3 regions of the Sphingomonas larreae genome follow, and region 3 is predicted to be linked to each of the others. Evidence: predicted binding sites of a transcription regulator. Region 3 holds the regulator's gene; each other region holds the start of a gene.

Region 1 (7,509 bases), on a different contig from region 3:
GTCGCGCGCGGGATCGACCGTGACGAAGATCGGCGTGATCCGCGCCGCCAGCGCCGGGTCGCTCTTCTCGATCAGCCGCAGCCCGGCGGCGATGTTCTGCACGTCGGTGGGGCAGACGTCGGGGCAGAAGGTGTAGCCGAAATAGACGGTGCGGTACTGGCCGACGAAGTCGCGATCGCTGCGCGCGCGCCCGTCCTGGTCGGTCAGCGCGAAGGCGCCGCCAATCCGCGCGCCCGCGAGCGGCGGGGTCGCGGCCGGCTCGCTCGAGCAGCCCGCGACCGTGCCGGCCAGCGCGAGCGCAAGCGCGGCGGCAAGGGGACGACGCATGTTCATGGTGGCGGCAGATGTGATGGGTTATAGCGCTCGCCGCAACCCCTTCCCGCCCCGCCACGCGAGACCCGCCGACCCATGATCCGTCGCCTGCTCCCCGCCGCCGCGCTGCTGCTCCCGCTCGGCGCCACCCTCGCCTTTCCCGCGGCCGCGCAGCAGCAGTCACAGAGCTACAAATTCCTCGAGGCGATCCGCAAAGGCGACGGCAATGCGGTGATCGCGACGCTCGACCAGCCAGGGCAGACGATCATCAACACGCGCGACGTCACCACCGGCGAGGGCGCGCTCCATATCGTGGTGAAGCGCGGCGACTCGACCTATCTGCGCTACCTGCTCGCCAAGGGCGCCGATCCGAACCTGCGGGACCGCGATGGCGAGACGCCGATGATGCTCGCGGTGCAGAGCGGACAGCCCGACCTGGTCCAGGTGCTCGCCACCGCCAAGGCCAACCCCAATCTTGCCGACGGCAGCGGGGAAACTCCGCTGATCCGCGCAGTGCAGCGCCGCGATCTCGCGCTCGTGCGCGCGGTGCTCGCGGCAGGGGGCAACCCCGACCAGACCGACAATGTCGCCGGCATGTCGGCGCGCGACTATGCCAAGCGCGACCCGCGCGCGACCGTCATTGCCAAGGTGCTCGACGAGACGCCGGTCAAGGCGCAGCGTGCGGTGGCCGGGCCGAAGATGTGAGCGCGGGCTGAGGTCGGCGGGGTTCGAGGCCCCCGCCCGCTCTCAGAACCCCCGTACGGCGTCCGGATCGTGCGCCGCGATCACGCGCCGCGCGGCACGCCGTGCGAAGGCGAGCGTGCAGCGTTTGCGAACATGCGCCGCCAGCGGATCGTTGCGTGCTTCGCGGACGATCGCGGCGTCGTAGCGATCCGCGATGATCAGGCCGGTGCGCTCCGGCAGGAACGCCGCTCCATCGATCGGCGTGGTGTCGAACCCGGCCGGGACCGCCCAGTAGAAGCGATCGCAATGCGCGAGATAGTCCTGCCACTTGGCATCGCCGAGCAGATCGGCGCGCGACACCTTGATCTCGACGATCACCAATTGTCCGCGCGGATCGAGCGCCATCAGATCGGCGCGGCGTCCGCCGTCGAGCGCCACCTCGGCGATCGCGGTGAGATCGTGCCGCAGCAGCATCCGGGTGACGCCGCGTGCGACATCCGCAGCGCACAGGATGCCGGGATCGTCGCGGCAGGATTCGGGCTGGCTCAGCATTGCCGATCGATAGAACATCAGGCGAACGCTGGCAAAGCCCCCCGCGTCGGGTTTGGGCATGCAAATGGTTGATTGCGGGGGCGCAGTCGGGCAAGGGCCCATGATGGTTCCCGTTCCGTTCGCCGCGCTTGCCTTTGCCGGTCACGACTGGTGCGCGCTGCCGCAGGGCGCGCTTTACTGGCCTGCGCGGCGCGCCTTGCTCGTTGCGGATCTGCACCTCGAGAAAGCGAGCTGGTATGCGCGCGGTGGGCAGATGCTTCCGCCCTATGACTCGATCGCGACGCTGAGCGATCTCGCTGCGCTGGTCGACGCGCTCGCCCCCGCCGAGCTCTGGTGCCTCGGTGATAGCTTCCATGATGTCGCGGGGTGCGATCGCCTGCCCGCGGACGCGCGGGCGCTGCTCACCCGGCTTACTGGCGCGACCTGCTGGACCTGGATCACCGGCAACCACGATCGCGGTTATGTCGACCGCTGTGGTGGCGCGGTGGCCGACGAGGCGCTCGTCGACGGCGTGGTGCTCCGGCATGAGGCCGAGCGCGGCGAGGCGGGTCCCGAGCTGTCGGGGCATTTTCATCCCAAACTGCGCGTGCGCGTGCGCGGCAAGCTGGTCGCGCGGCGCTGCTTCGTCGCCACCGCGCGCAAGCTGATCCTGCCGGCGTTCGGCGCGCTGACCGGCGGGCTCGACGTGACCCACCCGGAGATCGTTCGCGCCGCGGGTGGTCCCGCCGAAGCGCTGGTCGCGCTACCCGACCGGCTGTTGCGCTTCCCGCTCGCCGCTTGAGCGGCGCAGCCCGAGCAGCGCAGACACCTCATCGAAGTCGCGCGCGATTGCGTCGACACCGATGGCGCGCAGGCGTTCGGCATGGTCGGGGCCGCAATGCGACGCCGCCACCAGCCCGATGACATAGGCGTCGCTCGCCACCGCCCCTGTCGCACCCACCGGCGAATCCTCGATCACCGCGCAGCGCTCGATCGGCACGCCGAGCTGCGCGGCACCATGCCAGTAGAGATCCGGTGCGGGCTTGCCGCGCGCGACATGCTCCGCGCCCGAGTAGAGATGCTCGCCGAAACAGTCGAGCAGCCCGAGATGCGCAAGATGCGTCCGGATCCAGCGTACCCGGCTCGACGATACCACCGCCCGCGGCAGCGTCGCCGGCAGCGAGCGGACGAACGCCACCGCGCCCGCCACCGCGTCGATGCCCTCGGCGAGGCAGCGCTCGTCCTCGGCATGGCGCGCGGCGCGGAAGTCGTCGGGTAGCGCACGGCCGATCCAGCGCTCGACCGCACCCGTGAAATCGCTGCCGGACAGACCCATGAACATCGCCATCGCTTGCTCGGGCGAGGTCGGGTGACCGGCGGCGGTGAGATAATCGGCGAGGTGGCGATTGCCGCTCGCCTCGCTCTCGATCAGCACGCCGTCAAAATCGAACAGCAGCGCGTCAAAGGTTGGCGTCACGCTCATGCGCGTGCGCCAAACAGCGCCGAGCCGACGCGAACGTGGGTCGCGCCCAGCATCACCGCGGTGTCGACGTCGTCGGACATGCCCATGCTCAGCCCGGCGAGCGCGTGCTCGCGGGCGAGCTTGGCACAGAGCGCAAAATAAGGCGCGGCGTCACGTCCGGCCGGAGGAATGCACATCAGCCCCGCAATCGGCAGACCGGCGTCGCGTGCAAGGCGGAGCAGCTGCGGCAGCGCCTCGATCGCACAGCCGCCTTTCTGCGGCTCGTCACCGATATTGACCTGGAGGAAGCAGGACGGTGCGCGTCCTGCGCTTTGGATTGCGCGGGCGAGCGCGTTGATCAGCGACTCGCGATCGACCGAATGGATCGAGTCCGCCAGCGCCACCGCGTCCGCCGCCTTGTTAGACTGGAGCTGGCCGATGAGGTGAAGCCGCGCGCCCGGATAGTCCGTCAGGAGCGCGGGCCATTTCGCCTGCGCTTCCTGTACGCGATTCTCGCCGAAGTCGCGCACGCCCGCGGCGAGCAGCGGACGGATCGCTGCGGCTTCATGCGTCTTGGACACTGCGATCAGCGTCACCTCGGCGGGATCGCGTCGCGCCGAGGCGGCCGCGCGCGCGATGCGGTCGCGCACCGCGCCAAGTCGCGCGGCGACGGAAGGGTCGTCGTGAGTCATGTGCGCGGCTATAGGTGCCGCAATGCGCCCCCGCCACCCCGACCGCTGGCTGATGACCGACGAACGTCAGGGTGACGCGCTCTGGCCCGCGCTAGAGCGGCTGCCGCGCGGCGCTGGCGTGGTGTTCCGCCACCATGCGACACCTTCCCGCGAACGGGCACGGATGTTCGCGCGGGTCGCCGCGGTGGCGCGGCGGCGCGGGCTCATGTTGGTTCGCGCGGGCGCGACACGCTTTCGCGGCGAGCAAGGCGTTCATGGCCGGCGTGGTCGCGGGTTGATGACCTCGCCGGCGCACTCGCGACGCGAAGCGGTGGCGGCGGTGCGCGCCGGCGCCGCTATCGTGTTCGTCTCCCCCGTGTTCGCGACGCGCTCGCACCTTGGTGCCCGCGGGCTCGGCGCCTGTCGCGCCGCGCTGATCGCACGAGGCCTACCCGTGCGAGCGATCGCGCTCGGCGGGATCGATGAGTCGCGCTATCGGCGACGCTTGCGCGCGCTCGGCTTTGCCGGCTTTGCGGCGATCGACGCGTGGACCTTCCCCGACGACGGCTGAGCATGCCCGCTCAGCCGAGATGCTCCGCGAAGAAGGCGGCGGTGCGTGCGTCGGCGCGTTCGGCAGCGTCATTGGACCGCCGTCGGCCGAACTCGGTGGCGAAGCCGTGGTCCTCGCCGGGATAGTCGCAGAGCGTGACGCGCGGGTGATCGTCGAGCCCCTCGTGCATTGCCCGCTGCGTGGCGGCGTCGACGAAGCCGTCCGCGCCCGCGATATGGAGCAGCAGCGGTCGCGCGATCGCGTGCTTCTCGCCGAGCAGCCCGTCGATGCCGACCGCATAATAGCCGACGCTCGCGTCGACGTCGGTGCGCGCTGCGGTCATATAGGCCAGTCGTCCGCCGAGGCAGTAGCCGACCGCGCCGACCTTGCCCGCCCCCTCGCCGCGCGCATAGCGGATCGTCGCCTCGATGTCGCGGATGCCGGCGTCCTGGTCGAAATCGCCCATCAGCGACAGGCCTCGTTCCATTTCGGGCGCCACGTCGGGATCAAGTTCAATGCCTGGGGCGATACGCCAGAACAGGTCGGGCGCGATCGCGAGATAGCCCGCTTCGGCCAACGTGTCGCATTTGCGGCGGATGCCTGCGTTGATGCCGAAGATTTCCTGGATCACGATGATCGCGCCACGGGGCGTTTCCGCGGGGTCGGCGCGGTAGGCCGGCATGCTGGCGCCATCGAGCGTAGTGATGCTGACGAGAGCGGTCATGGTGCGATCCTTCCTTCGGGCCGAGGCTGCCGCACCGCACGGACGTTGCGGTAGGTCGGCGAGCACGGGCATAGTCCTGCGACGCTAATGCGCGCGATGGACGCGCTCAAGGAGCCCTGACGATGAAGGTGACGATCGAGCTGGACTGTACGCCCGAGGAGGCGCGACGCATGATGGGATTGCCCGATCTCACCGCGCTCCATGACCTTTATCTCGCCAAGATGCGCGGGGCGTTCGAAGGGGGAGTCGCGCCCGAGGCGATGGCCTCGGTCATGCGAAGCTGGGCGCCGATGAACGATGCCGGGATAGATTTCTGGCGCCAGCTGTTCGCGTCGCCGTCGACCAAGACGTCCGGTTAAATGGCGGGCTTTGACGATACGATCTTTGCCTTGTCGAGCGGTAGCCCGCCGGCGGCGATCGCGGTCATGCGGATCAGCGGGCGCCGGGCGTTCGCCGCGGCGGAGGCGCTGGGCGGTCCCCTTCCCCCGCCCCGCAACGCCGTCTTGCGGACCTTGCGCGACGGTGCCGGAAGGCCGCTCGATCGTGCATTGGTACTCACCTTTCCGGGACCGGGAAGCGCAAGCGGTGAGGATCTGGTCGAGTTGCACCTCCACGGCGGGCGCGCTGTCGTGGCGGCGGTACAGACCGCGCTGGCTATGTTCGGCGGACTTAGGCTGGCGATGCCGGGCGAGTTCACGCGGCGGGCGCTGACGCATGGGCGCGTGGATCTCACTCAGGCGGAGGGGCTCGCCGATCTGCTCGCCGCTGAGACGGAAGCGCAACGTCGCACCGCGCTCGCAGCAAGCGAGGGTAAGCTGAGCGCGACGATCCGGCGTTGGATGGCGACGCTCGATGTTGCTGCGGCCCGCGTCGAAGCGGCGATTGACTATGACGATGACGCGGACGTGTCGGTGGACGACGCCATCCTGGCGACTGGCGCTGTCGATGTTGTTCGGGAGGAGATGGAGGCCGTACTGGCGCAGCCGAGTGTTGAGCGGCTGCGTGACGGTCTACTGGTGGTCCTTGCCGGTCCACCCAATGCCGGCAAGTCGTCGCTCTTCAATGCGCTGCTGGAGCGCGACGCTGCGATCGTCACCCCGATCGCAGGTACGACGCGCGACGTGCTCGAGGCTCAGGTGGTTCGCGCCGGAATGCCGTTCCGCTTGTGCGACACGGCTGGTCTCGCCGTCGCGACGAATGACCCGGTGGAGCAGGCGGGGATTGAGCGAGCGCAGGACCTGATTACGAAGGCCGATGTGATCCTGTGGCTGGGTGAGCCTGAAGACGCACCGGAGCGTGCTCTTACCATCCGCTCCAAGGGTGACCTCATCGTCGCAAGCGATCGGCACGAACTGACCGTGTCGACACTCTGGCCCGACACGATCACGGCGCTGTGGTATCGGCTCAACACGGCGGCCACCGACGTCATGACCCTCACCTCTGACGTGACGCTCCATGCTCGTCAGCGTACGGCCGTGTCACAGGTGCTACGGGCCCTCGAGGACGTGCGTGGTTGCGGCGACATTCTCCTGGTGGCGGAACATTTGCGCGTTGCGCGTGTGGAGCTCGCCGGGCTAGTGGGTGCGAACGCAACCGAGACGATGCTGGACGCGCTGTTTGGCCGTTTCTGTCTCGGCAAGTGAGTTGTTCCACGTGAAACATTACGACGTCGTCGTGGTCGGGGGTGGCCACGCCGGCTCCGAAGCGGCAGCTGCGGCAGCACGGCGCGGCGCGCGTGTGCTGTTGATGACGCAATCGGCTGCTACGATCGGCGTGATGTCGTGCAATCCCTCGATCGGGGGAGTCGGCAAGGGGCATCTCGTCCGTGAGATCGACGCGCTTGACGGGATGATGGGTATCGCTGCGGACGAGGCAGCGATCCATCGTCGCATGCTCAATCGATCGAAAGGTCTAGCTGTGCACGGTCCGCGGGTGCAGGCAGATCGGAAGCAATATCGTGCTTCGATCCAGCGACAGTTGTGCGCTTACACGAGCGTGGATGTAGTTTCCGATGAAGCCATCGCGCTGACGATCGAGAATGGCACCGTCTCTGGCGTTCAGGGTGCAGGCGGTTCAACGTACCTTACTGGTGCCGTTGTTCTAGCGACGGGTACGTTCCTCAATGGCCGCTTGTTTCGCGGTGCCGAGCGTTTCGAGGGCGGCCGTATCGATGAGCGTCCAGCAAAGTCTCTCGGCGTGCAGCTCATGTCGCTGGGGCTGCCGCTAGGACGGCTGAAGACCGGCACGCCACCTCGGCTAGACGGTCGCACGATCGACTGGGCACGACTTGAACGTCAGCCATCTGATCTCGGCGCATGGAGCATGTCGTTCCTGCGAAGTGGCTCCCCTGCCCTGCCCCAGCTCGCCTGCTCGATCACGCGGACGAACGATAAGGGCCATGACATCGTTCGCGCAGGGCTGGCGGATTCGCCGCTGTTCGTTGGCGCGATCGATGGTAACGGCCCACGCTATTGTCCGTCTATCGAAGACAAGGTGCATCGCTTTGGCGATCGCGACGGCCACCAGATCTTTCTTGAGCCGGAGGGCCTCGATGATCCCATTGTGTACCCCAACG
Region 2 (7,509 bases), on a different contig from region 3:
TACGCGCTGCGTCTCTCGCTTCGTCGTGGGCGTGCTCGTCGCCGTCCACCTCGATGATCACCCGCGCTTCATGACAGCAGAAATCGGCATGGTAGAGACCCAGAGGGACCTGCTGCCGGAACTTGGCCGCGGGCAGGCCCTCACGAGGCGCCCGCCATAGCAGCCGTTCCGGCTCGCCTGCCGCCCCGCGCAACGCACGTGAGCACCGAACGATATCCGCCGGGAGGAGTTGGCGCTTGGTCAGACCTTGCGCATTCCCCCTCACCCTCCCACGCGGCTCCGCCGCGCGGGTCCCTCCCTCTCCCACAAGGGGAGAGGGGGGTCAGCGCCCCCTCAGCGCCCTCACTGGCAGGCGAGGCACTCGTCATAGTCGGTGCTCTCGGCGAGCGAGAATTGCGGCTTGTCGAGCGTGTTGTCCGCCTCCACGCCGCCCTGGCCCTCGGCCCCCGCGAAACCGGCGCGCTGCACCGACTTGGAGCGGAGATAATAGAGCGACTTGATCCCCAGCTCCCAGGCGCGGAAGTGGAGCATCAGCAGGTCCCACTTCTCCACGTCCGCCGGGATGAACAGGTTGAGCGACTGCGCCTGGTCGATATAGGGCGTGCGGTCGCCGGCGAGCTCGAGCAGCCAGCGCTGGTCGATCTCGAACGACGTCTTGTAGCAGTCCTTCTCCTCCTGGCTGAGGAAGTCGAGGTGCTGCACCGAGCCGCCATGCTCGAGGATCGAGTTCCACACCGCGTCCGAGTTCTTGCTTTTCTCGGTGAGCAGCTTCTCGAGATACGGGTTCTTCACCGCGAAGCTGCCCGACAGCGTCTTGTGGGTGTAGATATTGGCCGGGATCGGCTCGATGCAGGCGCTGGTGCCGCCGCAGATGATCGAGATCGACGCGGTCGGCGCGATCGCCATCTTGCACGAGAAACGCTCCATCACCCCCATGTCGGCGGCGTCGGGGCACGGCCCGCGCTCGTGCGCGAGCACCATCGAGGCCTCGTTCACCTGCGCGTTGATCTGGCGGAACATCTTGAGGTTCCAGCTCTTCGCCATGGCGCCTTCGAACGGCAGCCCGCGCTGCTGGAGGAAGGAGTGGAAGCCCATCACGCCCAGCCCGACCGAGCGCTCGCGCCCCGCCGAATAGGCCGCGCGCTCCATCCCGGGCTCGTGCCGGTCGATATAGTCCTGCAGCACGTTGTCGAGGAAGCGCATCACGTCCTCAACGAAGCCCTTCTCGTCCTTCCACTCGTCCCAGGTCTCGAGGTTGAGCGAGGAGAGGCAGCACACCGCGGTACGGTCGTTGCCGAGATGGTCGCGCCCGGTCGGCAGCGTGATCTCGCTGCACAGGTTGGAGGTCGAGACCTTGAGCCCGAGGTCGCGATGATGCTTGGGCATGGTCGAGTTCACATGGTCGGCAAAGACGATGTACGGCTCGCCCGTGGCCAGCCGGGTCTCGACCAGCTTCTGAAACAGCGCGCGCGCGTCTACCGTGGCCCGCACCGAGCCGTCCTTGGGGCTCTTGAGCTGCCACTCGGCGCCGTCGCGCACCGCCTCCATGAAGGCGTCGGGGATCAGCACGCCATGGTGCAGGTTGAGCGCCTTGCGGTTGAAGTCGCCCGAGGGTTTGCGGATCTCGAGGAACTCCTCGATCTCGGGGTGCGAGATGTCGAGGTAGCAGGCGGCCGAGCCGCGCCGCAGCGAGCCCTGGCTGATCGCCAGCGTCAGCGAGTCCATCACGCGCACGAACGGGATGATGCCCGAGGTCTTGCCGTTGAGCCCGACCGGCTCGCCGATGCCGCGGACGTTGCCCCAATAGGTGCCGATCCCGCCGCCGCGCGAGGCGAGCCAGACGTTCTCGTTCCAGGTCTGCACGATGCCGTCGAGGCTGTCGGGCACCGAGTTGAGATAGCAGCTGATCGGCAGGCCGCGCCCGGTGCCGCCATTGGACAGGACCGGGGTGGCGGGCATGAACCACAGCTTGGAGATATAATCGTACAGCCGCTGCGCGTGCGCGGCGTCGTCCGCATAGGCCGAGGCGACGCGGACGAACAGGTCCTGGAAGCTCTCGCCGGGCAGCAGGTAGCGGTCCTTGAGCGTCTCCTTGCCGAAATCGGTCAGCAGCGCATCGCGCCCGTGATCCACCTCGACCGGATAGGGCCGCGCGCGCGCGCCGTGCCGGGCGATCGTGTCGCCGCTGGGCTGTGCCTCGCCGGTCTTGGTCTCGGCCGACGCCGTGTCGATCGTCTCGGTGATCATCGCCGCACCGTCCGTTTCCCTGAAATCCATCGCCATGCCGCTCCCGCTCCTGGCTCCCATCACCGAATCGAGGCAGAACCCGATCCTAGCCGACGCCGAACCCGTTGAGAACAAAAAGAGACCATGGCCTTAGCCGCGATCGTCCCGGCGGACCCCAGCAATATGGGAGCCAACGCCTTGTTCTACTACCATTGGGGTCGAAACGCCGTCCTTACCTCTACAGATTGTGGCAGATCGCGCCCACGGGCAAGCCGATAAAAGCGTTGGCCCGGCGGCGCGGTGTCGTGCGCCGGCTCACGCCGCGCTGCGACGCGCGGACTTCCGCGGCCTTCCGGGAATGCAAGAGAACGATGGTCGAACGAAAATTTTTTGCTGGAACGCCGGTGCGGCGTTTGGCCGTGCTACCGGGCGCCTGTCCCGAAACGGGATGGGTGCCGCGGCGACGCGATCGCATCCACTTGCGGCTGCCGCAGTTATTTCAGAACCCTGTTCGTTTCCGGGCAGCTGACAAGAATTGACGCTGCATCTCCGATGGCGATGCGGAGGGGGAGACGGACGCGATGCCTGCTGACGGTCCTGCGCTGGACGCGAATGCCGCGTCGCTGCGCGCGCCCGCCGCCGCGCTGCACCAGTATGAGATGCTCGCCGCCTTCGCCGAGCTGGCGATCCTCTCCGAAGATATCGACCGTCTGCTCCAGGAAGCATGCGACTATGTCCGTCGCGCGGTCGGCGCGGACCTCGTGCTCCTCTACCGCCAGGGCGTCGGGGGTGGCTCGGTCGAGGTGCGCGCCGTTGCCGGGGGCGATCCTGCGCTCGTCGGCGCACAGGTGCGGCGACGCGACGACGCGTCGCTCGAAAGCCGGCTGCTGCGCGACGGCGAGCCGGTGATCGTGCCCGACGCCTGGGCCGAGCCGCGGCTCGAGACGCGCGCGCTGCTGCGCCGCTTCGACCAGCGCGGGCTGGCGCTGATCCCGCTGCGCGACGGCGCGGGGACACCGATGCTCGGGATGCTGCATATCAGCACGCGCACGCCGCGCGACTTCGCGGGCGAGCTCGCGTTCCTGCGCATCTACGCCAGCCTGGTCGCCGCGAGCATGGCGCGGATCGAGGCGCTGCGGCGGCGTCGCGACGAACAGGCCGCGCGCGAGCGGAGCGAGTGGCAGCTCCGGCTGGTGCTCGAGGGGATACCGCAGCTGGTCTGGTCCGCCGAGCGCGGCGCCCAGTGGCGCTGGATGGGGCCGCAATGGACCGAGGTGACCGGCCGCGACCCCGCCGCCAGCCTCGGCCGCGGCTGGCTCGAGGCGATCCACCCCGACGATGCTGCTGCGGTGGAGGAAGCGTGGCAGCTGGCCGATGCGCGCGGCATCTTCGAGGTGGATTGCCGCATCTGGCACCAGCATGACGGCGCTTATCGCTGGTATCAGGGCCGCGCATTGCCGATCGTGCCCGACCATGGCGAGCGCAGCTGGGTCGGCACCTTCACCGACGTCGAGGACCTGCGCGCGCTGGAGGCGCGTCAGGCGGTGCTGGTCGCCGAGCTCCAGCATCGCACCCGCAACCTGCTCGCGGTGGTCGAGGGAATCGCGCTGCAGACGCTGGAGGCGACGGAGTCGCCCGAGGCGTTCGAGGCAAGCTTCCACGATCGGCTCGAGGCGCTGGCACGCGCGCAGCAGCTGCTCTCGCGCGCGGAGGGCGAGACGTTGACGCTGCGCCATCTGCTGGAGACCGAACGCGCCGCGCTCGGCACCGCGGACGAGGACGCGCTGATCACGCTGGACGGCCCGGACGTGCTGCTGCCGAGCACGATGGTGCAGACGCTTGCGCTGCTGATCCACGAGCTCGCCACCAACTCGCGCAAGCACGGCGTGATCGCGCGCGGTGCGGGGCGCATCGCGATCACCTGGCGCGTGACCGGCGACGGCGGCGCGCGCGTGCTCGATCTCGCCTGGCACGAGACCGGCGATCTGCCCGCGCCGGCGTGCGATGCGCGACGCGGGTTCGGGCGCGAGCTGATCGAGCGCGCGCTGCCGTTCCAGCTGGGCGCGTCGAGCGAGTATCGCATCGTCGCCGGCGCGGTGACCTGTCGGTTGCAGCTGCCGCTCGGCGGCACGCCGGCGTGAGCGACCCGGCAGGCGGCGTCTTCGCGGGGCGACGCTTCCTGATCGCCGAGGACGAGTTCTTCGTCGCCTCGCGGCTCGAGCGCGCGCTGCGCGACGCCGGCGCGGAGGTGATCCTGGCGGCCGCGCTCGCGCCCGCACTGGCGCACGCCGCCGACGCGGCGCTCGACGCCGCGCTGCTCGACATCAACCTGCGCGGCGAGCTGAGCTATCCGCTGGCGGACGCGCTGCTGGCGCGCGGCGTGCCGGTGGTGTTCCTCAGCGGCTATGACACCGCGACGCTGCCACCGATCTACCGCGATGTGCCGCGATTGCAAAAGCCGGTGACGCTGGCGCAGCTGTCCCTGCGGCTCGACGCGCTGCTGCGCGATTGACGGCCGCTCTCCGGTCGCCTGCGGAACCTCGCGCCATTGCAGCGGGTTGCCCGGCCACGTCGCCCTCATTCACAGGCTGTTCAAGCCGTATTGCCTATGCCAGCACGAGTGAGAATGCTGCTCTTCCTGCTCCCGCTGCTGGTCGCCGCGCCTGTCGCGGCCGCGCCCGACCAGGTGCGCGAGGGGACGGTGGCGCTCCAGGCGCGCCGCGCGGGCCGGATCCTGCCGCTGCCCGAGATAGAGCGCCGCGTGCTGCCGACGATGAAGGGCGCGCAATATATCGGCGTCGATCTCGAGATGCCGAGCGGCGTGTACACGCTCAAGTTCCTGCGTAACGGCAATGTGATCTGGGTCGACGTCGATGGCCGTTCCGGGCAAGTCATCGGCCGTACCGGCAATTGAGGGGGAAGAACGGTAATGCGTGTGCTCATCGTCGAGGACGAGCCGAACCTCGGCCAGCAGCTCAAGTCGACGCTGGAGGGGGCGGGCTATGCGATCGACCTCGCCACCGACGGCGAGGAGGGGCATTTCCTCGGCTCCACCGAGAATTACGACGCGATCGTGCTGGATCTCGGACTGCCCGAGATCGACGGCCTCACCGTGCTCGATCGCTGGCGGCGCGAGGGGCGCACCACCCCCGTGCTGGTGCTGACCGCGCGCGACAGCTGGTCCGACAAGGTAGCGGGGCTCGACGCCGGGGCGGACGATTATGTCGCCAAGCCGTTCCAGACCGAGGAGCTGATCGCCCGGCTGCGCGCGCTGATCCGTCGCGCCTCGGGCAACGCCTCGTCCGAGCTGACCGCGGGCGACGTGCGGCTCGATACGCGCTCGGGCAAGGTGACGCGCAACGGCGAGCCGGTGAAGCTCACCGCGCAGGAATATAAGCTGCTCAGCTATCTGCTCCATCACAAGGGCAAGGTGGTGAGCCGCACCGAGCTGATCGAACATATCTACGACCAGGATTTCGACCGCGATTCGAATACAATCGAGGTGTTCGTCACGCGCATCCGCAAGAAGCTGGGGCAGGACGTGATCACCACCATCCGTGGCCTCGGCTACAGCCTGGACGATCCGGACGCGTGATCGCGTGACCGCGGCCGATCCCGTCGCCGACGCGCCGGTCGAACCGCCGCGCGCGCGCGGCTCGATCACGCGACGTATGATCCTGATCGCGGCGGCGTGGATTTCGGCGCTGCTGGTCGGCGGCGGATTCGCGCTGGACCGGGTGCTGGTCGGCGCGGTGACGGGCAACGCCGACGACCAGCTCGAATATGTGCTGCGCTCGCTGCTGGTATCGGCCGAGATGGACTCGACCGGCGAGGTGACGTTCAATCGCGAGCCCGCCGACCAGCGTTTCCTTGAACCCTATTCCGGGCTCTACTGGCAGGTGTCGGCGCCAGGGCACGAGGCGTTCCCGTCACGCTCGCTGTGGGACCGGCAGCTCGCCTACGGCCAGCCGCACAACGACCGCGCGGTCCACAGCTATGACAGCACGCAGTTTGCCGACGAGAAGCTGCGCATCGTCGAGCGCGACGTCACGCTGCCCGGCTCCAAGGTGCGCTGGCGTTTCCAGGTGGCATCGAGCCGCGAGGCGCTCGACGCGCAGATCGCGGTGCTGCGCCGCACGCTGGTGCGGAGCTTCGTGCTGCTCGGCGTCGGTCTGGTGATCCTGGCGGCGTTGCAGACCTTCTACGGGCTGCTGCCGCTCCGCCGGCTGCGGCTCGAGATCGCCAAGATGCGCGCCGGCCGCTCCAGCCGGATCAGCGGCAAGATGCCGCTCGAGCTGCTGCCGATGGTGGAGGAGCTCAACGCGCTGGTGGCGCACAACGAGACCCAGGCGGAGGAGGCGCGGCGCCACGCCGGCAACCTCGCGCACGCGCTCAAGACGCCGCTGACCGTGATCATGAACGCCGCCACCGCCCAGTCGGACGACCTCGCCGACACCGTCATCCGCGAGGCGCGGACGATGCGGCGCCAGGTCGACCACCATCTCGCCCGCGCGCGCGCGGTGGGGCGGCGCGGCTCGGCGCACAGCCGCGCGGCGGTATGGCCGAGCGTCGAATCAGTCGAGCGCGCGGTGCAGCGGCTCTACCCGCACGTCCGCATCGACATGACCGGGCCGAAGGACCTGGTCGCGCATATCGAGCGCCAGGACCTCGACGAGATCATGGGCAACCTCGTCGAGAACGCGGCCAAATATGGCGGCGGCAGCGTGTTCGTGACGGTGGGCGCGCAGGCCGGCTTCGTCGAGGTGCTGGTGGAGGACGACGGCTGCGGCATCCCCGAGGCCGATCGCGTCCGCATCTTCGATCGCGGCGTGCGGCTCGACACCGGCAAGCCCGGCACCGGCCTCGGCCTGGCGATCGTGCGCGACGTCGCCGAGATCTACGACGGCACGGTGACGCTGGAGGAGAGCGAGGATCTCGGCGGGCTGCTGGTGCGGCTGCGCCTGCCCATGGCGAGCTGAGGGCGCGCGGCGCAAAGCGAGCGGGTCGTCATGCTGACGGCGCTCACCCGGCCGTTTCGTTCCCCGTGGGCAGGCACGCGCGCAGCTGGTCGACCGTGTCGCCGCCTGCGCTACGCGTGAGCACCGACAGCGCGCGGCAGCGGCGCCTGTCCTCGGCTTCGGCCGCGCCCGCGACCACGAAGCCGCGCGTGCCGTCGGGCTGCTGCCATTCGCTCATCTCGCCCGTCCGCAGCGCCGCGGCCACCGCGGCGGCGCGCGTCACGCGGCCGGATAGCACGGTTGCGGGATCGTCGGTGTCGCCGGT
Region 3 (7,509 bases):
CGCTGGGGCGCGAGGCGCTGACGCTGCGGCTGGTCGCGATGGGTGCGCTGGTGGTGCTCGCCGCCTGGCCCGAGGCCGTGGTGGGACCGAGCTTCCAGCTGTCGTTCGCGGCGGTGGCGTCGATCGTCGCGCTGCACGAGCACCCGCGCATTCGCACATTGCTGATGGCGCGCGACGAGCCATGGCCGCGCAAGCTGGCGCGCGAGGGCACCTCGCTGCTGCTGACCGGCGCGGTGGTGGAACTGGCGCTGATGCCGATCGCGATCTTTTACTTTCACCAGGCCGGTGCCTATGGCGCGGTCGCCAATATCGTCGCGATCCCGCTGACCACCTTCGCGATCATGCCAGCGGTCGCGCTCGCGCTGCTGCTTGATGCCGTAGCGCTGGGTGCACCGGCCTGGTGGCTGGCCGGTCGCGCGATCGCGGCGCTGCTGTGGATCGCGCACACGGTCGCCGCGCTGCCGGGCGCGGTTCGCGCGGTCCCGGCGATGCCGTTGGGCGCGTTCGCGATGATGGTGACAGGAGGCATATGGCTCGCCTTATGGCGAACGCGGTGGCGCTATCTCGGCGTGGCACCATGGCTGCTCGGCGCCGCCTGGACGCTCGCGACCCCGCCGCCCGACCTGCTCGTCACCGGCGACGGGCGCCATCTCGCGCTACGCCAGGCAGACGGCGGCCTGGCGCTGCTGCGCGATCGCAGCGGCGGCTATGTTCGCGACGTGCTGGCACAGAACGGCGGCCTCGACGGCGTGCCGGGATTGCTCAGCGAGTCCCGGGAGGCCCGCTGCAATCGCGATCTGTGCTGGTGGCAGCGCCGGGTCGGCCCTCGCTGGCGCCGCGTGCTGGCGACCCGCAGCGGCTATTACGTATCCACCGCGCGCCTCGCGCCCCTCTGCGCCAGCGCCGACGTGGTTGTAAGCGAGCGCCGCGTGCCGCGGGCGTGTCGCGCGCGCTGGCTGACGCTCGACCGCGACGCGCTCGCACGGACCGGCGGCGTGGCTGTCACCTTCGCGAACGATCGGGTGGTGACGGTCCGCACCCCCGGCGACACGCACCCTTGGATCACCGCACCCGTCCCGCCACGGTAGCAAGACGTATGACGTTCAGGCGGGGCAGGTCGACGCCACCTCCTGACGCGCCCTGTTCCGGCGATCGCGCGGTCAACTTCTCCAGACGCGCCGAGCGCCGCGCGGAAGCCGTTCGAAGGCGTTACACGAGGCCCGCCGACGAGAACTCCGTCAATCGTAGCGGCGAAGGATCCCCGCCAATTTTCCCTGCACCCGCACCTGGGTTGGCGAATAACGCTGCGGATCGTAGGAGCGGTTCGCCGGATCGAGCCGGATCATTGCCCCCTCGCGCCGGAAATATTTCAGCGTCGCCTCGCTCTCGTCGATCAGCGCGACGACGATCTCGCCGTCGCGGGCCACCTCCTGGCGGCGGATCAGCGCATAGTCGCCGTCCAGGATGGCGGCGTCCACCATCGAGTCACCGGCGACCTCGAGCGCAAAATGCTCGCCGCTGCCGAGCAGCGCAGCGGGAACGGGGAGGGTGGTCGCACCCTCGAATGCCTCGATCGGAACACCCGCCGCGATCCGGCCGTGCAGTGGGATCTCGACGATATCGTTGGCAGGCGCCACCGGCTCGGCAGGGGCACGCCGCGACGGCGTTGCCGCGCGCTTCGGCTCTCCACGCTCGGGCGCCTTGAGCACCTCCAGCGCGCGGGCGCGATTGGGCAGGCGACGCAGGTAGCCGCGCTCTTCCAGCGCGCTGATCAGCCGGTGGACACCCGACTTGCTCTTCAGCTCGAGCGCGTCCTTCATCTCCTCGAACGAGGGCGACACGCCGCTCTCGGCGAGCCGATCCTCGATGAAGCAGATCAGCTCGTGCTGTTTGCGCGTCAGCATGTCCACATTCCTCCATCGCGAACGGATAAGGAACCTTTATGGAACATGTGCAGGTGCGTCAAGCGATCGTGAGGATTTCCGCCGAGTCGCCGGCGTGCGCCGCGGGAGCCTGTGGCGCACGCACAATCAGGCAGGTCGAACGTGCCAACGTGCGCAGCATCGAACTATCCTGGATGGTCGAGGCATAGACGCGGCCGTCGCGCAGCTCGGCGCGCAAATAGTCCGTGCGCTCGCCGTTGACCGGAAGGTCCTCGCCGAGCAGTGCGCTGGTGGCGACGGGGAAGGGCTGCGCCGCGCCGGCGAGGTGGGCGACGAGCGGGCGCACGAACAAGAGCGCGGTGACGAACGCGGACACGGGGTTGCCGGGCAGACCCACAATCGCGAGCCGACCGCGGCGCCCCGCCAGCATCGGCTTGCCCGGCCGCAGCGCGATACGCCAGAAGTCGAGCGTCACCCCTGCCGCGGCAAGCGCGGGGCGGACGAGATCATGGTCGCCGACCGACGCGCCGCCCGTCGTGACGAGCACGTCGGCGTCGACCGCGGTGAAGGCGGCGGTGAGCCGGTCGAGCCGGTCGGGCAGGATACCCAGATCGACGATCTCGACCCCCATGTCGGCGAGCAGGGCGCGCAGCAGCAGGCGGTTGGACTCGGGAAGGGCGTCGCCCGGCGTGCCCGGCTCCACCAGTTCGTCGCCCGTCGCCGCGAGCGCGACGCGCACCGCCCGCGCGACCGTCACGCGACCGACGCCGCCGGTCGCCGCCACCGCGAGCCGCGCCGCGGTGAAGCGTTCGCCGCGCGCGACCAGCTCGTCGCCTTCGGCGAAGTCGAGCCCGCGCGGGCGCACGTTGCGGCCGCGATGTGCCGGGCCCTCACCATGGAGCGTCACGCGCTCGCCGTCGCGGTGCGCCTCTTCCTGGACCAGCACCGTGTCGCTGCCCACCGGCATCACCGCGCCGGTGAAGATCCGCACCGCTTCGCCCTCAGCAAGCGTCCCCGCGAACGGCGCTCCCGCCGCGCTCTCGCCGATCACGTGCAGCGACCCGCCTAGATCGGCGAAGCGCAATGCATAGCCGTCCATCGCCGAGACGTCGTGCGCGGGCTGGGTGCGGCGCGCGCGCACGGGCTCGGCGGCCCAACGGCCGAGCGCCTCGCCGATCGGCACCTCCACCTTTTCGACCGGCGTGCCCAAAGCAAGCACGCGCGCCTGCGCTTCCTCGACCGGCAGCAACCCGGCCATCAGGCGCGCCAATCGCCCGAGCGGCCGCCGCGCTTCTCGATCAGCCGGACGCCGTCGATCATCATCCGTTTGTCGAGCGCCTTGGCCATGTCGTAAACGGTCAGCAGCGCCACCGACACCGCGGTGAGAGCCTCCATTTCCACCCCGGTCTTGCCATCCGTCGCCACGGTGGCGGTGGCGATCACCCCAGTCGCGTCGAGGTCGAGGTCGAGCGCGACGCGGCTGAGCGGGAGCGGGTGGCAAAGCGGCACGAGGTCGCTGGTGCGCTTCGCCGCCATGATCCCCGCCACGCGTGCAACCGCCAGTACGTCGCCTTTGGCGACCGCCCCGGCACGGATCGCGGTGACCGCGGCGTCGCTCATCGTGATCCGGCCGGTCGCCACCGCCTCCCGACGGGTCGGCTGCTTGGCGCTGACGTCGACCATATGCGCGGCGCCGGCGTCGTCGAGGTGAGTCAGCCCGCTCACGTCAGCCGACCAGCAGGCGCGTCGCCGCGGCGACGTCGTGCTGCCGCATCAGCGCCTCACCGATCAGGAAGCAATGCACATCGTGCGCTGCAAGCGAGTCCAGGTCGGCGCGGGTGGTGAGCCCGCTCTCCGCCACCAGCAGCGTCCCCGCTGGCGCGAGGGCGGCGAGTTGCTCGGTTCGGCGGACATCGACCTCGAAGGTGCGCAGGTCGCGGTTGTTGACGCCGATCAGCCGCGAGCGCAGCCGTGCCGCACGCTCGAGCTCGGCGGCGTCATGCACCTCGACCAGCACGTCGAGCCCCTGTTCGAGCGCCGCGGCCTCGCACTCGGCGAGCAGTGAGTCGTCCAGCACGGCGACGATCAGCAGGATCGCGTCGGCGCCGATGCTGCGCGCCTCGAGCGCCTGCCACGGATCGACGGTGAAGTCCTTGCGCAACACCGGGAGATCGCAGGCCGCGCGCGCGGCGATCAGATAGTCTTCGCTCCCTTGGAAATAGGGCGCGTCGGTCAGCACCGAAAGGCAGGCGGCGCCCGCCTCAGCATAAGCGCGTGCATGCGCCGGCGGATCGAAGTCCGGCCGGATCAACCCTTTGGACGGGCTCGCTTTCTTGATCTCGGTGATGAGCGCGTGGCGCCCCGCCATGACGGTCCGCTCAAGCGCGGCGACGAACCCGCGCGGCGCCGACTGAGCCGCGGCGCGCTCGCGAAGCTGGGCATCGCTCACGGCGGCGCGGCGGGCACGCACCTCATCGCGTTTGGTGGCGCAGATGTCGGCGAGGATGGTCATGCGTAGGCGATCCAGCGGTCTAGAAGCGCGTTGGCGTCGCCACGGTCGAGCGCCTCAGCGGCACGCGCGGCACCGTCGGCGAGCGTGGCGGTGCGACCGGCGAGCATCAGCGCAGCGGCCGCGTTGAGCAGCACCGCGTCGCGATAGGGGCCGTGCTCGCCGCCAAGCAGGCGGCGCAGCGCGAGCGCATTATACGCCGGGTCGCCGCCGCGGATCGCGCTGGTCGGATGGCGCGTGACGCCCGCGTCCTCGGGAACGACCCGCGCGGGCAGCGACACCGCGCCGATCGACACGACAGCGGTCGGTCCGGCGCCCGACATCTCGTCCAGCCCTTCCTCGCCGGCGACGACCAGCGCCGCCTCGCTGCCCAGCTCGGTCAGCGCGGCGGCGTAGATCGGGGCGTAATCGGGGCGCGCGATGCCGATGAGCTGGCGCGTGACATGCGCAGGATTGGCGAGTGGCCCCATCAGGTTGAAGATGGTGCGACGGCCGATGCGACGCCGGATCGGGGTGATGCGGCGCATCGCCGGATGATGGTTCCCCGCGAACAGGAAGCCGATGCCGAGCTCCGCAAGCGTCGCCTCGGCCTGTGCACCGGCGCGTTCCATGTCGAGGCCGAGCGCCTCCAGCGTATCGGCCGCACCTGCCTTGGACGAGGCCGCGCGATTGCCATGCTTGGCGACCGGCACGCCGCAGGCGGCGACCACCAGACTTACCGCCGTCGACACGTTGAGCGTGTGCTGCCCATCGCCGCCGGTGCCGCACACGTCGATCGCACCTGCGGGTGCGGTGATCGGGATCAGCCGGTCACGCAGCGCGCGCGCGGCGGCGGCGATTTCGATGCTGGTCTCGCCGCGCAGCGAGAGTTCGAGCAGGAAGTCGGCGATCGCATCCTCGCTCGCTCGCGCGTCGAGGATGTCTGCGAATGCCTGTGCCGCGCTCTCGCGCGACAGCGGCGTGGCCGGATCGGGTAACGCGGCCACGACGGTCATGCCGCCGCCCGGGCAACGTGATCTATCCCCGCCAACCGCAGGAAGTTGGCGATCAGCGCATGACCATGCTCCGTGGCGATGCTCTCCGGGTGGAACTGGACGCCATGGATCGGCAGCTCGCGATGTCGCAGTCCCATCACCGAGGCGTCTGCCGCGGTCGCGTTGACCGCGAGCATATCGGGTACGTCGGTGACGATCAGCGAATGGTAGCGCGTGGCGGTGAAGGGAGAGGGCAGGTTCTCGAAGACGCCGGAGCCGTCATGCTCCACCGGGCAGGTTTTGCCGTGCATCAACCCGCCGCGTACCACCCGTCCGCCGAAATACTGGCCGATCGCCTGGTGCCCGAGGCAGACGCCAAACAGCGGACGCCGCGCCGCAGCGCAAGCGGCGACCAGGTCGAGGCTGATCCCCGCCTCGTTGGGCGTACACGGCCCCGGCGAGATCAGGATCGCCTGCGCGCCGCTCGCCAGCGCTTCCGCCGCGGTCAGCTCGTCGTTGCGCACCACGCGCACCTCGGCCCCCAGCTCCATGACATAATGGACCAGGTTCCAGGTGAAGCTGTCGTAATTGTCGACCACCAGGATCATGCCACCGCCATAGCCGATGCGGGCCGCATCGCAACACGCGGCGTGGTCGCCGCGGCGAAAGGAATCTTGCACGCCGGCAAACATTCGACATAGCGGAGCCATGCCGCACGCGGAGCCAGCGGACGGGGCGTGCGTTGGTCACGCGAGGAGAAGGTCGATGCTGCGTTCGTTGGTCGTGGTTGCCGCCAGTGTCGTGCTGCCGCTCGCGGCGGCGGCTCAGACCCAGGCCGTCGGAGACACCGGACGGACACCGCAGCGCGTCCGCAGCGTCACCCTGTCCGGCAACGAGACCTGCCCGCCCGCGCAGGGCGACGAGGTGGTGGTATGCAGCCACATCAACCCGGGCGACCAGTTCCGCATTCCCAAGGAGCTGCGCAACACCGCCGAACCCGCCGCGAAGAACCAGGCGTGGACGAACCGGGTCGCGGTGGCGGACCGCGCCAGCCGGGTGAACGGTGGTGTGCCGGACAGTTGTTCGCCGGTCGGCAGCGCGGGTCAGTCGGGTTGCGCGCTCTCGATCAACAACGCGTTCGCCGCGGAAAAACGTGCCGCGGAGAAGAACGACTCGATGATCCCCGGCGGACGCTGAGGCCAGCCGACGCTACGTCCGCAATCAAGCAGGTGGGCCGCGTGGTGATCGTGCCCGCACGCGCCTGAACATGTCTCCGCCGCCGGTTTGCCGCACTCGATTGCCGCGTGACAGGCTTCAGTCCCGTTTGCGGGCTGAGCGTAAATCAAGGGACTGAGCGACCGCCCGCGGCGAAACGCCCTGTCTTATTGCCCGAAGCCCGGCTCGCTCGCGTTCCGAAGCGCCTCCCGCGCGGCGGCGAACAACGCGCCCGCCTTCGCCTCGCACTCGCGCTGCTCCGCCGCCGCGTCGCTGTCGGCGACGATCCCGGCGCCCGCCTGGACATGGATCGCGCCGTCCTTCACCACCGCGGTGCGCAGCACGATGCACGAGTCCATCGATCCGTCCGGCGAGAAATAGCCGACCCCGCCGGCATACGCGCCGCGCTTCTCGGACTCGAGCTCGGCGATGATCTGGCAGGCGCGCACCTTCGGCGCGCCGCTCACCGTCCCGGCCGGGAAACCCGCGAACAGCGCGTCGATGGCGTCGTGACTCGGGTCGAGCCGGCCCACGACGTTCGAAACGATGTGCATGACATGGCTGTAGAACTCGATGCCATAGCTGTCGGTCACCTGGACCGTGCCGGGCGCCGCCACGCGGCCGACGTCGTTGCGCCCGAGATCGAGCAGCATCAGATGCTCCGCCCGCTCCTTGGGATCCGCGAGCAGGCTGTCGCGGTTGGCGGCATCCTCCGCTGCGGTGCGGCCGCGCGGCCGCGTGCCCGCAATCGGGCGGATCGTCACCTCACCATCGCGCGCGCGCACGAGGATCTCGGGGCTCGATCCGGTCAGCGCGAAACCGGGCAGGTCGAGATGGTAGAGGAAGGGCGAGGGGTTGATCCGCCGCAGCGCGCGATAGAGTTCGAAGGCGGGGAGCGGGAAGGGGGCGGTGAAGCGCTGCGCCAGCA

The links. Region 3 encodes LexA, which represses DNA repair genes until DNA is damaged. Its sites were predicted from a motif close to GTTCCNCNCTTGTTCT; they were not measured.
Region 1: the regulator LexA is predicted to act here: its motif matches at 1,560-1,575, upstream of ACMGDM_RS06805 (MmcB family DNA repair protein).
Region 2: the regulator LexA is predicted to act here: its motif matches at 2,355-2,370, upstream of ACMGDM_RS14635 (ribonucleoside-diphosphate reductase subunit alpha).

What each region holds. Positions count from the first base shown of each region.
Region 1 covers NZ_JBLFFI010000001.1:1,484,460-1,491,968, reverse strand. Annotated here, with positions in the region: gene ACMGDM_RS06815 (SCO family protein) at 1-333, opposite strand, end outside; gene ACMGDM_RS06810 (ankyrin repeat domain-containing protein) at 409-1,017, shown strand; gene ACMGDM_RS06805 (MmcB family DNA repair protein) at 1,060-1,548, opposite strand; gene pdeM (ligase-associated DNA damage response endonuclease PdeM) at 1,649-2,329, shown strand; gene ACMGDM_RS06795 (HAD family hydrolase) at 2,291-3,010, opposite strand; gene ACMGDM_RS06790 (YggS family pyridoxal phosphate-dependent enzyme) at 3,007-3,681, opposite strand; gene ACMGDM_RS06785 (thiamine phosphate synthase) at 3,734-4,231, shown strand; gene ACMGDM_RS06780 (dienelactone hydrolase family protein) at 4,242-4,934, opposite strand; gene ACMGDM_RS06775 (DUF6489 family protein) at 5,057-5,293, shown strand; gene mnmE (tRNA uridine-5-carboxymethylaminomethyl(34) synthesis GTPase MnmE) at 5,294-6,577, shown strand; gene mnmG (tRNA uridine-5-carboxymethylaminomethyl(34) synthesis enzyme MnmG) at 6,588-7,509, shown strand, end outside.
Region 2 covers NZ_JBLFFI010000004.1:11,192-18,700, reverse strand. Annotated here, with positions in the region: gene ACMGDM_RS14640 (endonuclease domain-containing protein) at 1-265, opposite strand, end outside; gene ACMGDM_RS14635 (ribonucleoside-diphosphate reductase subunit alpha) at 343-2,277, opposite strand; gene ACMGDM_RS14630 (hypothetical protein) at 2,472-2,765, shown strand; gene ACMGDM_RS14625 (sensor histidine kinase) at 2,808-4,367, shown strand; gene ACMGDM_RS14620 (response regulator) at 4,364-4,738, shown strand; gene ACMGDM_RS14615 (hypothetical protein) at 4,853-5,140, shown strand; gene ACMGDM_RS14610 (response regulator transcription factor) at 5,156-5,821, shown strand; gene ACMGDM_RS14605 (sensor histidine kinase) at 5,898-7,205, shown strand; gene ACMGDM_RS14600 (hypothetical protein) at 7,249-7,509, opposite strand, start outside.
Region 3 covers NZ_JBLFFI010000002.1:585,902-593,410, forward strand. Annotated here, with positions in the region: gene ACMGDM_RS11015 (ComEC/Rec2 family competence protein) at 1-1,088, shown strand, start outside; gene lexA (transcriptional repressor LexA) at 1,239-1,904, opposite strand; gene ACMGDM_RS11025 (molybdopterin molybdotransferase MoeA) at 1,963-3,141, opposite strand; gene moaC (cyclic pyranopterin monophosphate synthase MoaC) at 3,141-3,608, opposite strand; gene trpC (indole-3-glycerol phosphate synthase TrpC) at 3,610-4,395, opposite strand; gene trpD (anthranilate phosphoribosyltransferase) at 4,392-5,387, opposite strand; gene ACMGDM_RS11045 (anthranilate synthase component II) at 5,384-5,974, opposite strand; gene ACMGDM_RS11050 (hypothetical protein) at 6,132-6,563, shown strand; gene trpE (anthranilate synthase component I) at 6,749-7,509, opposite strand, start outside.